DNA from 2 places in the Oceanisphaera sp. IT1-181 genome. Region 2 is predicted to be linked to the other one. Evidence: predicted binding sites of a transcription regulator. Region 2 holds the regulator's gene; the other holds the start of a gene.
The links. Region 2 encodes LexA, which represses DNA repair genes until DNA is damaged. Its sites were predicted from a motif close to ANCTGTNTNNNNANACAGNT; they were not measured.
Positions count from the first base shown of each region.

Region 1 (10,296 bases), 1.2 Mb from region 2:
CAGCGATGTATTTCCTCGCGAGTACGCCCAGCGGTTACTGGCTTTTATTGACCGCACTATTACCGAGCACAAAGTCACCCATATGATGTTTGAGCTGCAGCAGGATGACGGCGGGCGTACCTTTGAAAGCGTGGCACAAGCCCTGGACACTCGTGCTGGTGAGGCGCGCGCCGTGGTGATACTCACCCGCGATATTAGTGAGCGAGTAAAAGGGGAAACTGACCTGCGTATTGCCGCAGTGGCATTTGATAGTTTTCAAGGCATGTGGGTGACCGATAAGCATAATCGCATCTTGCGCGTTAATAAGGCGTTTAGTGAGGTCACGGGATATAGCGAAACGGAAGTCTTGGGTAAGACACCGAGCATTTTTAGTTCCGGCCAACACGACAGTGGTTTTTATCAAGATATGTGGCACGACATTAATAGCCAAGGTCATTGGCAGGGCGAGATTTATGATAAGCATAAATCAGGGAAAATTTATCCCCAATTGCTCACTATTAGTGCAGTGAAAGACGAACAAGAACAAGTGAGCCATTATGTGGCCAGCATTACCGATCTGAGTGTGGAAAAAGAAAATGCCAAAAAAATTCATGACTTGGCTTATTACGACAGCTTAACCGGTTTACCCAACCGACGACTGTTGCTGACCAGTATCAGAAAAACCCAAAGAGAGAGTGCTAATAGTCATAAGTTAGGCGCTGTTATTTTTATCGACTTAGATCAATTTAAAAATATTAACGATCTATGGGGCCATGCAGTAGGCGACAAGCTGTTAGTGCATGTGGCTAATCAGTTACGAAAAGTGCTCACCGAACAAGATAGCCTAGCTCGCTTAGGCAGCGACCAATTTGTCCTGGTGCTGAGTGCTCAAGCCGACGACCAACGCCAACTTATGGCCCACTTAGATCACCACAGCCAGATGTTACTGACCATGCTGGATCAACCCTATACCCACGGTGAACAAAAGCTGCGCAGCAGTGCCTGTCTAGGCATAGTCGCATTAGATGGTTTTAATGACGCGCCTGAAGAGTTAGTACGCCAAGCTGAGCTTGCCATGTATGCGGCAAAAGACACCGGTAAGGGGGAGCGCCGTTTCTTTGACCCCCATATGCAAGAGACGATTTCTCAGCGTTTATTGTTAGAAGAAGACATTATTCGCGGCTTAGAAGCACGGGAGTTTGGTGTTTATTTTCAAGCGCAATTTAACAGTGATAGTCAGTTAATTGGTGTCGAATCATTAGTGCGTTGGCATCATCCTGAGCGCGGACTCTTATCGCCGATTGCCTTTATCGAAGTGGCAGAGGCTGCGGGTATTATGAGCCAAATTGACAGCGTTGTGCTGCTTCGCTCCTGTGAGCAAATGGCGAAATGGACGCGGTTACCGGCTTTTAGTGATATTACGGTGTCGGTGAATATTAGTCCGGCACAATTATATCAGCATGGCTTTGTCGAAGAAGTACTGAAAGTCGTCAGTGACACCGGGGCTGATCCTAAGCGGCTGAAGCTGGAGCTGACGGAATCTATGCTGGTGACGGATATGCAGCAAGCCATTGCGCGCATGCGCCAACTTAAGGAAGCGGGGATTCGTTTTTCGATAGACGACTTTGGTACGGGTTATTCGTCGCTACAATATTTACAACAACTGCCGCTGGACCAACTCAAAATCGACCAATCTTTTGTGCGAGGCTTACCGGAAGACACCAGCAGCTTGGCGATTATTAGAGCCGTGATTGCCATGGCCACCAGTTTAGGTTTAGAAGTGATTGCCGAAGGTGTTGAAACCGAAGTACAGCGCGACATACTGCTGGCTAATGGCTGTGGTTTATATCAAGGCTATTGGTATGCAAAGCCGTTACCTGCCGAGCAAGTTGAACAGCTAGATAGAATTAATAACCCTACCAGCACCAAGGCGATCGGCTAGCTGACAGCCCTTGTGGCTTAATAAGCCATTCCATCCATGCGCCACTTACTTCTTACTGCTTATAGTGCCACAGTTTTATTGCGACCCTGTTGTTTGGCTTGATACAGTGCTTGGTCTGCCAGTTTTAAAGTCTCATTGATACTTTTTACCGACTCTGCACCCGACCAATCGGCCACGCCCAAAGAAACAGTAATGATGCCTACAGTAGGGATATCGGTAGCCGCTATAAGCTCTCTGAGCCGTTCGGCTACCCTAACAGCAGTATCTTGGGGGGTGTTGGGTAAGAAAATCATAAACTCTTCCCCACCACTGCGGCATAGCTGGTCTTCTTTTCGTGCTTGAAGGCGCATCAATTGCGCCAGTTTTTTGATCACCTCATCACCCACATCATGACCGTATGTGTCATTAATGCGCTTAAAAAAGTCGATATCTAAGGTGATGACCGAAAAAGCGGTGTGCGCTTGCTGATAGCTATCGAGCACTTGCGTCATGGCGCGACGATTTAATAATTCCGTCATAGAATCCGTATGGCTATCGCTGTGTAATTGGCAAATTTTATCGTTAAGTAATCCCATACTTTTTATAATGGCGCGCTTTAGTTGAGCGGCTTCAAAGTACCAAGAGTTAATGTGCGAGATGTTATCTTGCATGGAGCTGTTATTAATCTGAGTATTATCTATCTGTCGGGTGTCGCGAGCCAACTGCCACAAGGGCCGTGAAATGAGCAGCGCTGAAAGCCAGATACCCAATAACGTCAGTAACACCAAGGGCAGGCTTTTTAAGAACACTTTAATAATATGGCCGTCTAAGCCCGCCAGCGTCATTGTTTTAGGTCTTTGTGCAACTACTCCCCAGCCTGCGTTAGCAATAGGGGCAAAGCCGGCTAACATTGCTATCCCTTGAGAGTTAGTGACCCCATAAGCGCCTTCTTTACCGAGAATCACCTGATCAATGGCTGCATTGTGCTCAATTTTTTGGCCAATGCGCGCAGAGTTTGGATGGTAAATTAAGGTCTTATTACGATCCACCACATACAGGTAGGAGCCATCTTGGTAGTAATGTTTGCCAAGAATGTCGTTAAGAATATTTTTTTGCTGCAAATAAATGGTGCCTGCGATATAGCCTACGTACTCGCCATTGTCAGCAAAAATAGGATGCGACAAACTGATCAAATAATTGCCAGCGGCGGAAATAAAGGGGTCTGTGATCACGGATGTTCTTGCCGCTATAGACTGTAAGGCATGCGGTGACTCGAGCGTCACACCACTCAGGCCTAGCGCTTCGGGAGAGACGGCCAGTACTCTCGCTCTGGCATTGACCACCACCACAGAGTTAAAAGTATCTGTGGTTTCATGTAAGCGGCGCACCTCAGCTACTAAGTTGGCCTCTGAATGCATCTGCTCACTGAGCATCTCGGCATTGTAAGCCAGTCGGTCTTGAGCCATATCCAGAAACACATCGGTGACTTCCGCTAACTTAGCCGCATACACGCGGTTAGCCTCTAGCGTATTATTGATGAGTAATGAGCGTTGTACTTCATAGGTGGCATAAAAACTGTTGCCCAAGGTAATGAGCACACTAAACACTGCCAGCACCAGAATGAGGCCGCGCAGTTTAAACCAAGGAAGAGACTTACTAGACATTAGGCAGCATAAACCTATATGTGATCAGCTAACGTGGCTGAAGGTGTGGCTTTACGGTTAGTTTTATTTTGCACGAACCTATTGATCAAGCATAAAAAAGGCCCCGTTAGGGGCCTTTCCAATCGATTGGTGGAGCTGGCGGGATTTGAACCCGCGTCCGAAAAACCTACATCGTCGGTACTACATGCGTAGTCAGTCATTACATTCGCCATCTGCTGCGGACAGACACGCCACAGAATAACTAGCCTAAATTAGTTTTAATGCTTCCACCGTCAGGCACGATTTCCACACGATTCTGTGAGATATGACCTTCCAATTCCCTAAGTCACAGACAAGCTAGGGTAGAAGGGCTCTAACAGGTTATTAAGCTGCTAGTGCGTAGTTTTCGTCGTTTGCGACTATTTTTTTGCGATTTTTTAACGAGGCCTATCGCACCTCGGCATGCACCTAGGAGTTCGAGAATCTCGTCGAATCCAGAATCAGCCCCAAGTCCAGTTATAGTATGGCAATTTTTGCCGAACCACAAGTATTAACGATTTTTATGCTTCATCATGCGATCTTTTTCGCGTTTCCAGTCCCGCTCTTTCACGTCTTGGCGCTTGTCGTGGTCTTTTTTGCCTTTCACTAGGCCAATTTCAATTTTCACCCAAGACTGAGACCAATACAGCGCCAGTGGCACTAAGGTATAACCATCGCGGTCAAGCAGGGTGGCTAACCGGTCGAGCTCGCGCCGTTTCAGTAACAGCTTGCGCGAGCGCATGGGATCGCACACTACGTGAGTAGAGGCCATGTTAAGGGGAGTAATGGTGGCGGCAAACAAGAAGGCTTCGCCATTACGTATAAATACGTAAGAATCAGCGATATTGGCTTTGCCTGCCCGCATCGCTTTTACTTCCCATCCTTGTAGCTCCAGCCCAGCTTCATACTTTTCTTCGACATAATATTCGTGCCGAGCCTTCCTATTGAGGGCAATGGTGCTGGAACCGACTTTTTTCTTAGCTTTGTTTTTTGTCATAGTAGCGCCATTATACGGGGCCAATGATGGCTTTGGAATTGCTGATACAGCAACTGCGTGTTTTTTATACGTATTTCGTGATGATTCTGCGGTTATATCAGCCTAATTGTCTTGATTCGACAGCCGTGAGTCCAACTAAGATTAATGTTAAAATCGAGTCGATTTGCTGTCAGGAGAGATTATGCCGAGTATTACTCGCAGTGCCTTAGTGATGTTTAGTGCACAACAAATGTATGAGTTGGTCAATGATATTGACGCTTATCCGCAGTTTTTACCAGGTTGTGCGGCAAGCCGTGTGGTTTCGCAGTCCGATAATACCATTACTGCGGCCTTGGATGTATCTAAGGCGGGTATTCGTAAAACTTTTACCACCCGCAATGTATTAACGCCTTATCACCATATTAGTGTCGAGCTAGTCGACGGGCCTTTTAAAACACTGAATGGCGGCTGGACCTTTACGGCATTGGATGAGGATGCCTGTAAAGTCGAGTTAGAATTGTATTTTGAATTTACGTCTCGCTTAGTGGAATTTGCCTTTGGCGGCATCTTTAAGGAGCTGGCCAATGCCATGGTACATTCTTTTAGTGAGCGAGCCAGAGAGGTGTATGGCCATGAGTCTTATTCAGGTTGAAGTGGTGTATGCGCTGCCTTATAAGCAAGTGGTGCTGAGCCTTAAGGTTGCGCCAGATTGTGATGTACAGCAGGTTATCGCCCAGTCTGGCATCTTGCAGCAGTTTCCTGAGATTGACCTAGATACCAACATGGTTGGCGTGTTTGGGCGTCAGGTTAAACTGGATAGCCAACTGCGGGCAGGAGACAGAGTCGAAATCTATCGGCCCTTATTAGCGGATCCTAAAGATATTCGTCGCCGTCGTGCCGAGCAAGCCAAAGAAGAAGGGCGTGCCGATAAGGTGACCGGTGGGCGGCCCAATCCTGGGCGGGCTAGCGTGAGAGCGAGCAAAGACAGTGCGCTGGCAGAGGACGAGCTTAAGGAATGACAGAATAGAAATAGCGAGGTTAAGCACGCCGGACGCATGTCCGGCATGATGATGCAGTTAGGTTATTTATTGCCTCAAAGCCGCTGAGTTGCCGAGGTAATCAGCGTTATAAGCCTTGGTCGAAGTTGATGGGTGCGGGGTAATCGCCGCCTACTGACATTAGCGCACCGTTATTGAACTCAAGCACCAGCTGCTTTTGTTCTACTTCTCCACGACCGGGTTTAAAGTAGTACAGATAGACCCAGCGTTCATGATTGAAGCTGTCCAAGCTCATGGGGTTGCCCAGCAAAAAGCGGACCTGTTCTTGACTCATACCGCGGCGCAGCTGATCAACTTGTTTGGCTTCTATGTAGTTGCCTTGTGGAATATCTATTTTATATACCAGACCGCAACCCATCAGAGGCAGGGTTAACATTATCGGTAAAATCAAGGTTTTGAGTTGCATATGGGCACTATATCCTGTGTGACTTGTGGCCATGATAGCGACTGTGGCAGACCTTGTAAAAGCACAAGCGACAGTTATATTTTGGCTCGCGGCCATTATGTGTTTCTGACTTGGTTTTCGCCCCCTCTGGGAGCACTAATAGTGGCGACGCGGCCGAGCTTGAAGCTAGGCTGAGTCATTGGCTTCCGCCTTACTAATGGATAAGCCTGCGGGCTGTTATTGGCGCGGCCTTACGTTAAGCTGCATTTATTTTTAACCGTTAAGCGACAATTTATGACGACACAGGTTTTTCACTTAAAGGTCACTACTGACGACTTGCAAGGGGCGCGCTTGGCCATTCTGCCCGGCGATCCGAGCAGGGTTGCCCGCATTGCTGGGCATCTTTCTAATCCGCGCTTGCTGGCCAGTCACCGTGAATTTACTTCTTGGCTCGGTGAGTTGGATGGTAAGGCGGTGGTGGTGTGCTCAACCGGTATTGGCGGCCCTTCTACTTCTATTGCCTTGGAAGAGCTGGCGCAACTGGGCGTGACCACTTTCTTGCGCATTGGTACTACGGGGGCGATTCAGCCCACTATTAATGTGGGCGACATGATAGTCACCAACGCGGCGGTACGCCTAGATGGCGCGAGTTTACATTTTGCACCTTTGGCATATCCTGCGGTGGCCGATTTTGATTGCAGCTGCGCGCTGGTGGATGCGGCGCGCGAATTGGGCTTAAGCCCGCATGTGGGCATTACTGCCTCGTCCGATACATTTTACCCCGGCCAAGAGCGCTACGACACCTATTCAGGCCGTGTGACGGCGAGTCTGCAAGGCAGCCTTGCTGAGTGGCAAGCCATGGGAGTGCTCAATTATGAGATGGAGTCGGCTACCTTATTTACCTTCTGTGCCAGTCAGGGATTAAAGGCCGGTTGTATTGCGGGGGTAATCGTTAATCGCTGTGAGCAAGAAAAGCCCGATCCCGTGCAAGTACAAGTGGCGGAACAACAGGCGATTGAGATAGTGATCGGCGCTGCTCGCCGTTTGGTTTAGGCCAAGGGTTGCTTCCAAGGTTCATTGACCATTAAAAAAGCCCCGAGTCGTAACGATTCGGGGCTTTTTAGTGCGTATTCGTTATTATTTCACGCTGCACAGCGCCAGAGTAGAAGTAGCGTTGCGCTAAAAGACGTTTTGCTACGTAAAACCGGCCAGCTGAAGACGGCCTCTACAAGTTCGGTATCCGATGTAAGCGTACGGCGTTTAACGTACAGCGCCTCACGCCTCACGCCTCACGCCTCACGATTAACGTTTAGCTAACCAATAGCTCTTGGGCATTGGCTAAGGTGTTGGCGGTAATTTTATCGCCACCGAGTAAGCGCGCCAGCTCTTGTAAGCGGCTGTTGGTATCTAGCTCTTGCATGCGGGTTTGTGTTTCATGCTTATCGCTGTCTTTACTGACAAAGTAATGCTGATGGCCATTGCCCGCCACTTGGGGCAGGTGGGTGATCACCAGTACTTGAGTCGAATCGCCAAGTTGACGTAATAACTTGCCCACCACGGCGGCTGTTGGTCCGCTGACGCCCACATCCACTTCATCAAAAATAAGGGTTGGGGTTTCTACTTTTTGCGCGGTAATGACCTGAATGGCCAAGCTGATGCGCGATAGCTCGCCGCCGGAGGCCACTTTCGCCAAGGGGCTCATGGGCTGACCAGGGTTAGTGCTCACCAAAAAGTCGACTTTATCTATGCCCAAGGGCGAGAATCCCGCGCTATTATCCGCAGTCACGGTAATTTCAAAGCGCCCGTGCTCCATGCTCAGTTGATGTAAGCTTTGGGTGATTTGGCTATTCAACGATTGCGCGTAGCGTTGGCGGCTGTGACTGAGTCGCTCGGCGGCTTGTAAAAACTGCGCTTTGGCTAAGTCTACTTCCTCGTTTAGCTCTTCAAGTCGATGGTCATTGCTGTCCATGTCGGTGAGTTGGGTTTTTATCTGCTGATGAAACTGCGATAACTCTACGGGCTGCACATGGTGTTTACGGGCTAGCTCCATCACTTTAGTCATGCGCGCTTCCACCTCAAATAGGCGTTCAGGGTCCAGCTCTAAACGATCTAAATAGCGACTTAATTCCGCATGACCTTCTTCCAGTTGGATAAGGCTGCTCTCGATCATTTCTTGAACGGGGGCTAATAAGCCGTCCATTTGGCATAAATCTGTGACTACTTTTAGGCCGTGGCGCAATTGCTGTAGGGCGTTACTGTCTTCACCATCGGCCAACACATTCAGCGCTAGCTGACAGTCACTTAGCAGCTCAGCACCATTGGCCAAGCGCGCATGCTCGGCTTCTAATTCTGGAAATTCATCTTTGTTTAAGGCTAATTCATCAAGCTCGGCCACTTGATATTCAAGCAGCTGACGCTGGGCTTGCCACTGCGCTTGCTCCAATTTAAGTTGCTTGCGCTCATTACTGAGTTGGCGCCACAGTTGATAATGTTTGCTGGATTTTTGGATTAGCTGATGATGCCCCGCGTAAGCATCGAGCAGGCCGCGTTGAAAATCTGATTTTTGTAAGGCGTGGTGGGCATGTTGGCCATGAATATTGATCAATAACGCGCCCAGTGCTTTTAATTGCGCCAAGGGCACCGGCATGCCGTTAATGTAGCCGCGCGAGCGGCCTTCACGGGTTAAAGTGCGGCGCAAGATGCATTCATCTTGCTCATCCAGCTCTTGCTCATTGAGCCAAGCTTTCACGCGGGGCAGTTTATCAATACGAAAACGGGCGCTAATATCGGCTTTGTCGGCACCTGGTCTTACTGAGTCTGAGTCTCCGCGCTCACCCAATGCTAAGGCCAGTGCATCGATGGCGATGGACTTACCTGCACCGGTTTCACCGGTAATGCTGGTCATACCGGCACGCAAGTCCAGCTCAAGAAAAGAAACAATCGCAAAATTACTGATGGTGAGCTGAAGCAACATGATAAGTCCCCTGCACAAAGTGTACTGTGTATAAAAACAGTATACTGTGGTTTTGTACAGTGGCAAGATGGTTTTTAATGTTGAGTGCTAAGTTTTTAGTGAAAGCGAAAAGCAAATCATCCATAAAAATAGATGAGGAGAGAATGGCCGCAACAGGTTCAGTATTCCTGGCCATTCCACCATGATTTTTTCAACATTCAACATTCAACATTCAACATTAAAAGAGTTTGCTACCCCAACCGAGCTTGCTGCGCAGCACTTCAAAATAGTTATGGCCACGGGGGTGTAAGAGCTTGAGCTTATGTGGGCTTTTATTGATATGAATTTCATCGCCAGGTTGTACGGCCAGTGACACATGGCCGTCACAACTGACCAGCATTTGGCTGGTTTTGTTGTTTGGCGATAGCACTAACTTTACCTGAGAGTCGGCGTCTATCACTATCGGTCGGCAACTTAAGGTATGGGGAAACATCGGCACCAGTGTGATGGCATTGAGGTTGGGGGTGACGATGGGGCCACCGGCAGACAGCGAGTAGGCGGTTGAGCCGGTGGGGGTGGCCACTATCATGCCATCGGCGCGCTGGCTGTACATAAATATGCCATTAATATAGACCTCAAATTCTATCATGTGCGCAATTTTACCGGGATGGAGCACAGCTTCATTCATGGCGGTATTGCTAGCTTTGAGTTGGCCGTGACGGTGCACTTGGGTTTCCAGTAAAAAACGCTGCTCCGCTTGATAATCGCCGGCTAATAATCGCTCTAACGGTTGCTCAAAACTGTGGGGAGATAAATCCGTTAAAAAGCCTAAGTTTCCGCGGTTCACACCCACCACGGCCACGTCAAATCGAGCCAGCACTCGGGCCGCACCCAACATGTTGCCGTCTCCGCCCACCACTATGGCCAAGTCGGCACGCTCGCCCAGCTCGACCATTTCTAGCAGTTCTACGTCGTCTAAGGCCAGTTGTTCGCCTACGCGGCGTTCGATCACCACATTTAAGCCTAAACCGGCAATGTACTTATACAGCGCTACCAACGTTTGATTGGCGCCTTCGTGATCGGGTTTGCCAATCAGCGCTATGGTATTAAATTCGCTTTCCATAAATATCGACCTGGCATAAAGGATGAAATGAGCAAGGTGGCCAGCTAAATAATGGGCCGCATAATCCTCATTCTAAATAACCCGCTGCGTTAGTGCTACTGATGAAGGGCAATGATAAAAATATTCTCTTGAATTATGCCATGGGCTCCCCCATATAAGCTGCAAGCCAGAAAATTTAGATGGGAGACAAGATGAGCGATAACAAACACCAGCCTGAAG
Region 1 is NZ_CP136856.1:2,125,312-2,135,607, reverse strand. Features, by position in the region: gene R0134_RS09545 (putative bifunctional diguanylate cyclase/phosphodiesterase) at 1-1,921, shown strand, start outside; gene R0134_RS09540 (sensor domain-containing diguanylate cyclase) at 1,981-3,564, opposite strand; RNA gene ssrA (transfer-messenger RNA) at 3,692-4,051, opposite strand; gene smpB (SsrA-binding protein SmpB) at 4,094-4,579, opposite strand; gene R0134_RS09525 (SRPBCC family protein) at 4,761-5,210, shown strand; gene R0134_RS09520 (RnfH family protein) at 5,191-5,577, shown strand; gene R0134_RS09515 (outer membrane protein assembly factor BamE) at 5,684-6,022, opposite strand; gene udp (uridine phosphorylase) at 6,296-7,054, shown strand; gene recN (DNA repair protein RecN) at 7,311-8,975, opposite strand; gene nadK (NAD(+) kinase) at 9,193-10,077, opposite strand; gene grpE (nucleotide exchange factor GrpE) at 10,269-10,296, shown strand, end outside.
Region 1: a site for LexA is predicted at 8,998-9,017, ahead of recN (DNA repair protein RecN). Genes of this name have one in related genera too.

Region 2 (10,296 bases):
CGAGGGCATCACGGCGCCAAAGATCATGATCAGGCCGTGCATGGTGGTCATCTGATTAAAAAAATTGGGCTCCACTAATTGCAAGCCGGGTTGAAACAATTCGGCGCGGATCAGCATCGCCATGCCGCCGCCAATAAAAAACATACTGAGGCTAAACAACAGGTACAGCGTACCTATGTCTTTATGATTGGTAGTAAACAGCCAACGCTTAATGCCTTTGGCTGGCCCATGGGATTCGGCAGGCAAAGTTACCGGATCATGTAAGATACTGACTTTATTTAGCGGTGCCATCCTAGCCCCCTATTGTCCTGCTCTGGCCTGCTCAATATCGCTGGGTTGCACCAAATCTTTGGTGTTATTACCCCAAGCGTTACGCTCATAGGTGATCACGGCCGCCAATTCTTTCGTCGACAGCTGCTTATCAAAACTTTGCATGGCGGTGCCCGTTTTACCGAACAGCACAATATGTAGGTGTGCCGCCTTGTCCTTTAAAATCAGCTCATTACCTTTAAGAGCGGGAAATGCTCCGGCAATGCCTTCGCCACTGGCTTGATGACAAGCAGCACAGGTGCGCTGATATACCTGCTCACCAAGCGTCATTAACTCAGCTTCTGTTAACTGTGCGGCCAGCTGCGCTTGCTCGGCAGCTTGGGCTTGGGCTTGCTTGGCTTGGGCGTTGGCCAGCCAAGTATCAAATTCGGCACCGGTTTTAGCTTCCACCACTATCGGCATAAAGCCATGGTCTTTGCCGCATAATTCCGCGCATTGACCACGGTAGATACCCGGCTCGTTAATGCGCGTCCAGGCTTCGTTAATAAAGCCGGGCACCGCATCTTTTTTGATGGCAAACGCCGGCACCCACCAAGAATGGATGACATCATCAGAGGTAATTAAAAAGCGGATTTTACGATCAGTGGGCAACACTAACGGCCAATCTACTTCCAGCAGATAGTTCTCGCCTTTAGCTACTTGGCCTTGAATTTGTTCGGGTAAAGTACCGATCCGACTATAAAAGCCGACATCTTTCTCAAAGTAGCTGTAATGCCACTTCCACTGAGAAGCCGTAACTTGCACCGTCAGATCTGATTGGCTGGCATCTTCCATGGCGATTAGGGTGTGAGTAGCCGGAATAGCCATGCTTACCAAGATAACGAAGGGGATCAGAGTCCAGATGATTTCTACTTTAGTACTTTCGTGAAACTGTGCGGCTTGTGCCCCTTTGGCTTTGCGATGATGAATGATGGCCCAAAACATAATGCCAAACACAATCACCCCAATCACCACACAGATCAGTAATATGGTCATGTGCAGGCCATACACTTTTTGGCTGATATCAGTCACGCCGGGGGTCATATTTAAACGAGTTTGTGCTCGTAGCGGCAGGGTTATAAGTAAAGAAAACAGCAGCAGAATCGACTTCACTACGCACCCCCAAGTTTCATCCTGAATATTGGCGTTCTGACGTTCTGTGATTATGCGAGTCGGCCTCGTACTCTTATGCAGTACTTGCAATGCCGACGTTAGGAGTAAGTAAAGCATAGCTGAGCGATATGTGCGGAATTTTTGTGCGAAGATAAAATAAGAACAGCATGCCGATGTTGGCTAAGCGCTCAAAGTAAGCCCCTGAACAGAGGCAGATATGGCTTGAGCGGGCGATAGGCTCAGCAATAGAGCAAAAAAAGCGTGAGCTAGCTTAAGCTAGTCTCACGCTAAAATATAAGGTGATTTTTTAAAAGTCTGAATTGCGGATCACGCCCACAGCTAAGCCTTCGATGATCAGCTCTTGGCTGCGCAAGTCAATTTCGATGGGGCTCAGCTCTTCGTTTTCCGGCAATAAGCTGACCTTATTACCCTTACGTTGAAAGCGCTTCACCGTCACCTCATCGTCTAAGCGCGCCACCACGACTTGGCCATTGCGCACTTCTTGCGTCTTATGTACCGCCAGTAGATCCCCATCCATGATGCCGATATTCTTCATGCTCATGCCTTGAACACGGAGCAAAAAGTCGGCGGCCGGATGAAACAGCGCGGGATCCAGCTGGTAATGACTTTCTATGTGCTGTTGCGCCAAAATTGGCTCGCCTGCGGCCACGCGGCCAATCAGTGGCAAGCCCGTTTCTTCTGGCTCATCTTCAATCAGACGAATCCCCCGAGACGTACCCGGCATCATGGTAATCACACCTTTTCTGGCCAACGCTTTAAGGTGTTCTTCGGCGGCATTCGCGGATTTAAACCCCAAGATACCGGCAATTTCGGCACGGGTCGGTGGCATACCGGTTTGCTGAATATGATCTTTAATAATGTCCAGTACCTGAGACTGGCGAAGCGTGAGCGCTTTCATAAGGCACCTGTTTTTATATACAGTTAACTGTCAGTATATCCAGTATGCGCAACAGAGCAAGCATAAAATCCTGCGCCCATGGCCTCAGCCTCAATCAGGCCATCATTCTCTGTTATCTGCGGCTAATCACCGCCTAAAGCAGGGTCAGTACTTAGAGCAACGTCAGTACTAGGCCGACAAACACCAGCATGCCCACATAGTTGTTATTCAAGAAAGCTCGAAAACAAGCCGCACGCTCTCGGTCGCGGATCAGTCGCTGTTGAAACACAAATAAGCCTGCCGCGCCTAATAAGCTCCAGTAAAAGAAGGCGCCTAAGGCAAACGATTGGCCGGCCGCCACCAAGAGCATCAGCGTCAGTAACTGCAATACGCCGACGATCAGCTTATCGCGGCGACCAAATAAGATGGCGGTGGATTTAACGCCAATTTGCAAGTCGTCATCCCTGTCCACCATGGCATACATGGTGTCGTAGGCGATGGTCCACGTTAGGTTGGCGGCAAATAACAGCCATAACCCTAGCGGCAAGCTGTTACTTTCTGCGGCAAATGCCATGGGAATGGCCCACGAAAAAGCAATGCCCAAAAACAGTTGCGGCAAGTGTGTGTAGCGTTTCATAAAAGGATACAGCGCCGCCCAGCCAAGGCCCGCCACCGACAGCAAAATGGTCAGTTTATTGGTGGTGAGCACCAGTAAGAAAGAAATCCCCACCAACAAGGAAAAAAAGCCGAGTGCTTGGCGCTCCGTAAGCTCACCCGTGACCAAGGGCCGCCCATTGGTACGCTTCACATGGCCATCAATATGGCGATCCGCATAATCATTGATCACGCACCCCGCCGAGCGCATCGAAAACACGCCCACGATAAACACTAACAGTAGCCACCAAGACGGGCGCCCGTCACCGGCAATCCATAAGGCCCATAAGGTCGGCCAAAGCAGTAACAGCGTACCTATGGGTTTATCGAGCCGAGCCAGTGCCATGTAGGCACGCCATTTAGGTCGAGGCGGGGTAGGCACATTGGGGTTAGGCCCAGCGGGTTTAGGTGAAGTGGAGATGCTGGTCATGAAATTTACTCTCTGTAAGAACGCGCGGCGGGCAAAAACAATTCGCTCACTAACACGCTCGCCTGGGGAATGGCCAGTACCGAGCGACGCGCCCACAGTGCTCGGCTGGTAGGTATATTAAGCGGAGAAGGATGAACTTGCTGTGCTAGCTGCTGCGACTCAAGTGCCGTCAACTGCGCAAACTCAAACTGACTGCGTATTAATTGGGGATGGTCGAACAATAATTCGCCCAAGGCTTTTGGCCCTAAGCCGCCGAGCGCAGGCACGGCTTGCAGCGCAGAATTAGAATACAGCGAGCTGGCATAAATCCAGGGTTGCTCATCGCATAACAGCAAGACTTCGCGACAATAGCCGTGAGTTTCACCTAACCAGTTTGCTTGGCTTGGCGTAAACGGCACGTCCGCACGGGTATTCAGTAATAACACCCGAAATTGTTTACAATGCAAGCGTAAACGAGCGGTTAATGAACCCGTATCCTGTAACCAATGGTTAAGGCTGGAACTAGAACTGGGAGCCGGTTGAGCAGGGTCGGCAAACTGCCAGCGCCAATGGGCATCGACGGTAGCGTTCACGGGTATTGCCTAATACTGAGGGGATAAGATAAAGATCTTAATGACAGTTTTAATTCTGAAAAACACGTATTCACTTGACCGGCTCACACTTTGTTTAAACAATAGCCATATTATTCAGTTAGAAGGCTTACGATGTTTCGCATAATCGCACTGTGTATTCTGTTCACCACGACCCAGCTTCACGCTGAAGAAGCCATCACCGAAGGTCCGCTATATTACACCATAGAGCCTGACATTATTACTAACTACCATAACTCAGGCCAAACCTTGGGTTATGTTCGGGTTACTGTGGATTTAATGCTAGAAAGTGCCGATAAAATGCCACTCGTTGAGCAGCATATTCCACTACTGCGTGATGCCATCAATAGTCTGTTAGCCGAACAAGACCAACAAGAAATTCGCTCGCTCACCCTACGTGACCAACTGGCGGCTCAGGGCTTACAGCGCCTCAACGATCTCTTACTCAAAGAAACCGGTGAAACGCCCATCCGTCGACTGTTATTTACCAAGTTTTTATATCAGTAAGCGACCGACACTAAATTTGTGCTCGCTTGCGATCCAGCACGGCTTGTAATAAACCAATCAGGCCACCGCCCAAGTGGGCTAAATTGGCCACATTGCCCAATACGCCGACAAAACCCAGCACCAACCACACCACCATCAGCACTGCCATACCATCAGGCAAGCTCATGCCGCCCGCGGGGTTTAAACGCCCCGACAGCCACACATAAGCCAATAAGGCATACACCACACCGGACAAACCGCCAAAGTATGGCCCGCTCACCCAAAACTGCATCAGGTTGGGCAGTATGCCTGCCACAAGCAAGATTAATAGCAAACGACCCGAGCCCCGCACACGCTCCACCATGCCGGACAAATACCACCACCAGAATAAGTTAAACACCAAGTGCTCTAAGCTAAAATGTAACAGCGCGGGCGTAAAAGCGCGCCACAGCTCTAAGCCCATTAGCTGACTTAATTGCGGCGGAAAGGATAGCCAAGCCAGTACCGGTAGCCCGAGCGCTTTGCCCACATAAATCAGCACACAGGCGACAAATACGCTTAAGTTGAGGGGACCGGTGCGACTCAGCAGCTGGCCGAAGAGGCCACTTTTGCGGTCATTAGGAGCAAACTGCACTTGCGTATCACCATGCAGCCAAGCGGCTTCTTGATAGCGCGGATGCCAAGGCTCAGCCATAAAGCGCAGTACTTCGGGCTCAGCCTTTGGCCAAAGCGCCTCATCCACCAGCCAAATACTGGCCTTGTGCTCATCGTCGAGGGTCAACTCGCAGTGCAAGCCAAGTGCTGCCAGATAATCGACAAAGGATTGCGCCCGTCTGGGATCATCCAGCACCAACAGCAATTTCATTAGGCTGCAACCACAGGCTGAGTGCGGCGCCAAGCTTCAAAGCCACCATCTAAGCTGTAGACTTCTTCAAAGCCTTGCTCGATTAAATACTGTGCCGCCCCTTGGCTGCTCACGCCGTGATAACACATCACTATGATGGGCGTCTCGTAATCCACCTCATTGGTAAAAGCCACTAAGGTGTCGTTGGTCAGATGATAAGACTGCTCCACATGAGCGAGCGCAAAAGACTGGGGATCGCGGGTATCCACTAAACGAGCTTGGCCTTGCGCCAATAGATTTTGGGCTTCATCAACAGAAATATGGGCAAACTGCTCCATGGTGAACTCCTCACATAAATTTCAGCCAGTTTACCCAATCTCAACTTCCTTGGCATTAGCTGCTTTAACATGCGAGGCGGCGTAAGGTGACAGCGGTATTTTTCTAGCCGCCTAAATACGCTTGTCGCACTTGCTCATTGTTTAGTAACGCAGCGCCGGTATCCGCCAAGATAATACGGCCATTTTCTAACACATAGCCGCGGTCGGCCAGCTGCAGCGCTTGATTGGCATTTTGCTCGACTAAAAAAATGGTCATGCCTTTTTCAGCTCTCAGCCGCGCTATGGTGGCGAAAATTTGGGTGATGATAATCGGTGCTAAGCCTAGCGAGGGCTCATCCAACAGCAATAAGCGCGGCTTGCTCATTAAGGCTCGGCCAATAGCTAGCATTTGCTGCTCACCGCCCGACATAGTGCCGGCACGTTGCTGCATTCGCTCTTTAAGGCGCGGAAACATCAAATACACTTCGGCTAATAAGCCTGCATGTTCACGCTTATCGACGAAAAACGCCCCCATATAGAGATTTTCCTCCACCGTGAGCCGCGCAAAAATCCGCCGCCCTTCCGGCACTATGGCGATGTCTTTGCGCATAATAGAGGCGGTATCGAGCCCAGTGAGATCCTGGCCTTCAAATATCACCCGCCCTTGGCTCGGTTTAGGATCACCACAAATAGTCATCATTAAGGTGGTTTTACCGGCACCATTGGCACCAATTAAGGTGACAATTTCGCCCTGTTCGATATGCAAGGTCACATCATTCAACGCCTGAATCTTGCCGTAGCCCGCATTTATATTATCCACATGCAGCATGTTCAGGTTTCTCCTGTATTCTGCTTTCACCCATGTCTAGCTCTCACCTAAGTAGGCTTTAATCACCTCGGGATTAGTACGCACTTGCTCTGGCGTACCTTCGGCCAAAGGCCGACCCTGATTCACCACATAGATATAATCAGAAATGCCCATCACCAACTTCATATCGTGCTCAATCAACAAGATGCTTACGCCTTCGTTATCGCGCAAGTCACGGATCAAACCATTGAGTTCATGAGTTTCATTCGGGTTGAGACCGGCGGCGGGCTCATCCAACATCAGCAATTGCGGCCGTGCCGCCATGCAGCGCACGATTTCAAGCCGTCGCTGCTGGCCGTAAGACAAGTTGTCTGCGGTTCGATTGGCAAATTCCGTGAGTCGTACTTTCTCTAACCAGTAATGGGCTAACGCTAGCCCTTCGCGTTCAGAACGCCGAAAGTCGGGTGTTTTAAACAATCCGGCTAAAAAACCAGTATTAAGATGATGATGCTGGGCCACTAACAGATTTTCTAGCACCGTCATTTCTTTAAATAAACGCACATGTTGAAAGGTGCGCACCATGCCAAGGCGAGCAATTTTAAAGCCCGGCATACCGGCGATGGCGTAGTCCTTAAACTGCACTTGGCCGCTACTGGGCCGATAAAAACCCGATAAGCAGTTAAAGATGGTGGTTTTTCCGGCGCCATTGGGTCCAATAATGGAGACAATTTGCCGTTCTTGTAGGCTGAGCGCTACTTGATCGACGGCCACCAAACCGCCGAAGCGCATGCTGAGATCGGAGACGGTTAATAAAGCGGTCATGGCTTTAGCTCCATATGTGGTCTGTGCATCGGCAACAAACCTTGTGGTCGCCAGATCATCATCAGCACCATCAACAAGCCAAATAACAACATCCGATACTCGTTAAATTCGCGCGTCAGCTCCGGCAATATGGTCATGACGCTGGCCGCTAACACCACACCTATTTGTGAGCCCATGCCGCCCAATACCACTATGGCTAAAATAATGGCCGACTCAATAAATACGAACGACTCTGGACTAATAAAGCCTTGGCGAGCCGCGAAAAAACTGCCTGCAAAGCCAGCAAAAGCCGCACCTATGGTAAAGGCACTGAGTTTGATTAAGGTGGGATTTAAGCCCAGCGAACGACAAGCAATCTCATCTTCGCGCAGCGCTTCCCACGCGCGACCGATGGGCATACGCAATAGGCGATTGATCACGAAAATGGTGAACACCACCAAGATCAACGCCAATAAATACAGAAAAATCACCTTATGATTGGAGTTATAGGCAATATTAAAAAATTCATGAAAGGTATTATCACCGCGGCGTTCAAATTGCAGACCAAATAAGGTGGGCTTAGGGATGCCGGCAATACCGTTAGGGCCACCAGTTATCTCTGTCATATTGTTCAGTAAGATACGAATAATCTCCCCAAAACCCAGCGTCACTATCGCTAGATAATCACCGCGCAAGCGCAACACCGGAAAGCCGAGTAAGAAGCCAAATAAGGCCGCCATGGCGCCAGAGATTAATAAGCAGGTCCAAAAATCTAGCCCAAAATAGGCATTGAGCAGCGCATAGCTATAAGCACCCACCGCATAAAAGGCCACATAACCTAAATCCAGTAAGCCAGCTAACCCCACCACTACGTTCAGCCCTAAGCCCAACATCACATAAATCAGCGTTAAAGTGGCCAGATCTACCGCACCACGTGAGCCCATAAAAGGCCAGATCAGTAAGGTAGCGAGCACCAATACCGTCATCATGCGATACAAACCCGGCCGCTCTTCTGGGGCAGGCAATGAAAAGCTGCCTTTACGGTCTAGGACAAGACGTAGCCCTTGGCGTACCCGGGCGTGCAGCAGCTGAGCCACAAATACCAAGCCCGACCCCAGCGCCAGCCATTGCCAGGTGCTATCTAGGCGATTGGTGACCACCAATTGCGTGCCTTCTGTTTCGAGTCGGAACCCCATTAACCAACCGGCTAACACTAAAAATAATAGGCTGGCCATCGCCGCCGCTTTTAAGGTCCTCATACTTTTTCTACCTCCGGCTTACCTAAGATGCCGGTTGGCATAAACAACAGCACCGCAATCAGCAAGCCAAATGAGACTACGTCTTTGTATTCGGTGCTGAAATATGCGCCTGTCATGGCTTCGGTGACCCCTAATAATACGCCGCCAATCACAGCGCCTGGAATACTCCCAATGCCACCCAGCACAGCAGCAGTAAAGGCTTTTAGCCCCGCCATAAAACCAATATAAGGATTAATTACCCCGTAATATGAGCCGAGCAACACCCCTGCCACCGCCGCCAATGCCGCCCCGATCACGAAGGTTAAGGAGATCACCGTATTGCTGTTGATACCGAGCAAGTTCGCCATCTTAAGATCTTCAGCGCAGGCTCGACAGGCGCGGCCCATGCGCGAGCGAGAGATAAACAAAGACAAGAGCGCCATGGTCACTAAGGTGACGGCGAAGATAATTAACTGCATATAAGACAAAGACGCCTGAAAGTCGCCCTCGCCAAAGTTCCAGCCACCCGAGATCAAACGCGGCATAGCCACATCTCGCGAGCCTTGAAAAAGCCGCATCATGTTTTGTAAAAATATCGACATACCGATGGCAGAAATCAGTGCAATCAGTCGTTTACTGCCGCGCAGTGGCCGATAAGCCACGCGTTCGATGGAGTAGCCATACACGCTGGTAAGAATAATGCTCGCCAAGAAGGCTGCAGTTAATAGCAGCAAGGTGCTATCGATACCCAGCATAAGCAAGCCGGTCATCACCATAAAAGAAGCGTAAGCCCCTATCATATACACCTCGCCGTGGGCGAAGTTGATCATGCCGATAATGCCATACACCATGGTATAGCCAATGGCGATCAGGGCATAAGTGCTGCCTATGGTGAGGCCATTAAGTAATTGCTGAGTGAAATACAGAAAGGGCTCAGACATACAACGTTTCCTTGTCGTAAGAGCAGGTCGTAAGCGCAGGCGAGAGCAGGCTTAAATAAGGTAGCAGCGCGGGCTTACAAGAGCCTAACCGCTGACTCACTGAGCTCGCCCTTAATGCGAGCTCAGTTGGATTATATATTCGTTATTACATCTGCGTTGAGGTACCGTCTTTATGCCACTCAAACACGCCAAATTCAAAGCCCACCAAGTCACCTTTATCATCCCAAGACAAAGGACCCATTACCGTATTGACCGGTTCGCTACGCAACGCTTTGATCACGGCTTCAGGATCTGAACCCGCCCGTTTAATGCCCTCGGCAATCACTTCCACTGCCGCATAAGTAGTCCAGACAAATGGCCCACTGGCATCCAACCCTTTCGCCTGAATCGCTTGTACCACGTCAATGTTGGCCGGATCGAGATCGTATTTTTTCGGTAAGGTCACCAGTAAGCCTTCAGAGGCATCACCGGCAATCGAAGTAATATCTTTATGACCTACGCCTTCTGGCCCCATAAAGCGCGGCTTAAAGCCTCGTTCTGCGGATTGACGTAAAATCAGCCCTAGTTCTGGGTGGTAGCCGCCGTAATAGATAAAGTCCACTTTATCTCTTTGCAGTTTCGCCACCAAAGTGGAGAAGTCTTTATCGCCAGACGTCACCCCTTCGTATGCCACCACCTCAACCCCGGCCGCTTTTAGCTCATCGCGTACGCTGGAAGCTAAGCCTTCACCGTATTGTTTTTTATCGTGAACAATGGCGATGCGCTCAGGCTTTGCTTTCTCTAGGATATATTTAGCCGCCGTTGGCCCCTGATCACTGTCCAAGCCTATGGTACGCATCACCAACGGCTGGCCGCGCTCGGTGATCA
Region 2 is NZ_CP136856.1:3,283,553-3,293,848, forward strand. Features, by position in the region: gene ctaD (cytochrome c oxidase subunit I) at 1-291, opposite strand, end outside; gene coxB (cytochrome c oxidase subunit II) at 301-1,422, opposite strand; gene lexA (transcriptional repressor LexA) at 1,730-2,341, opposite strand; gene ubiA (4-hydroxybenzoate octaprenyltransferase) at 2,493-3,320, opposite strand; gene R0134_RS14610 (chorismate--pyruvate lyase family protein) at 3,410-3,976, opposite strand; gene R0134_RS14615 (flagellar basal body-associated FliL family protein) at 4,109-4,501, shown strand; gene glpG (rhomboid family intramembrane serine protease GlpG) at 4,512-5,345, opposite strand; gene glpE (thiosulfate sulfurtransferase GlpE) at 5,345-5,662, opposite strand; gene R0134_RS14630 (ABC transporter ATP-binding protein) at 5,766-6,470, opposite strand; gene livG (high-affinity branched-chain amino acid ABC transporter ATP-binding protein LivG) at 6,507-7,271, opposite strand; gene R0134_RS14640 (high-affinity branched-chain amino acid ABC transporter permease LivM) at 7,268-8,509, opposite strand; gene livH (high-affinity branched-chain amino acid ABC transporter permease LivH) at 8,506-9,429, opposite strand; gene R0134_RS14650 (branched-chain amino acid ABC transporter substrate-binding protein) at 9,575-10,296, opposite strand, start outside.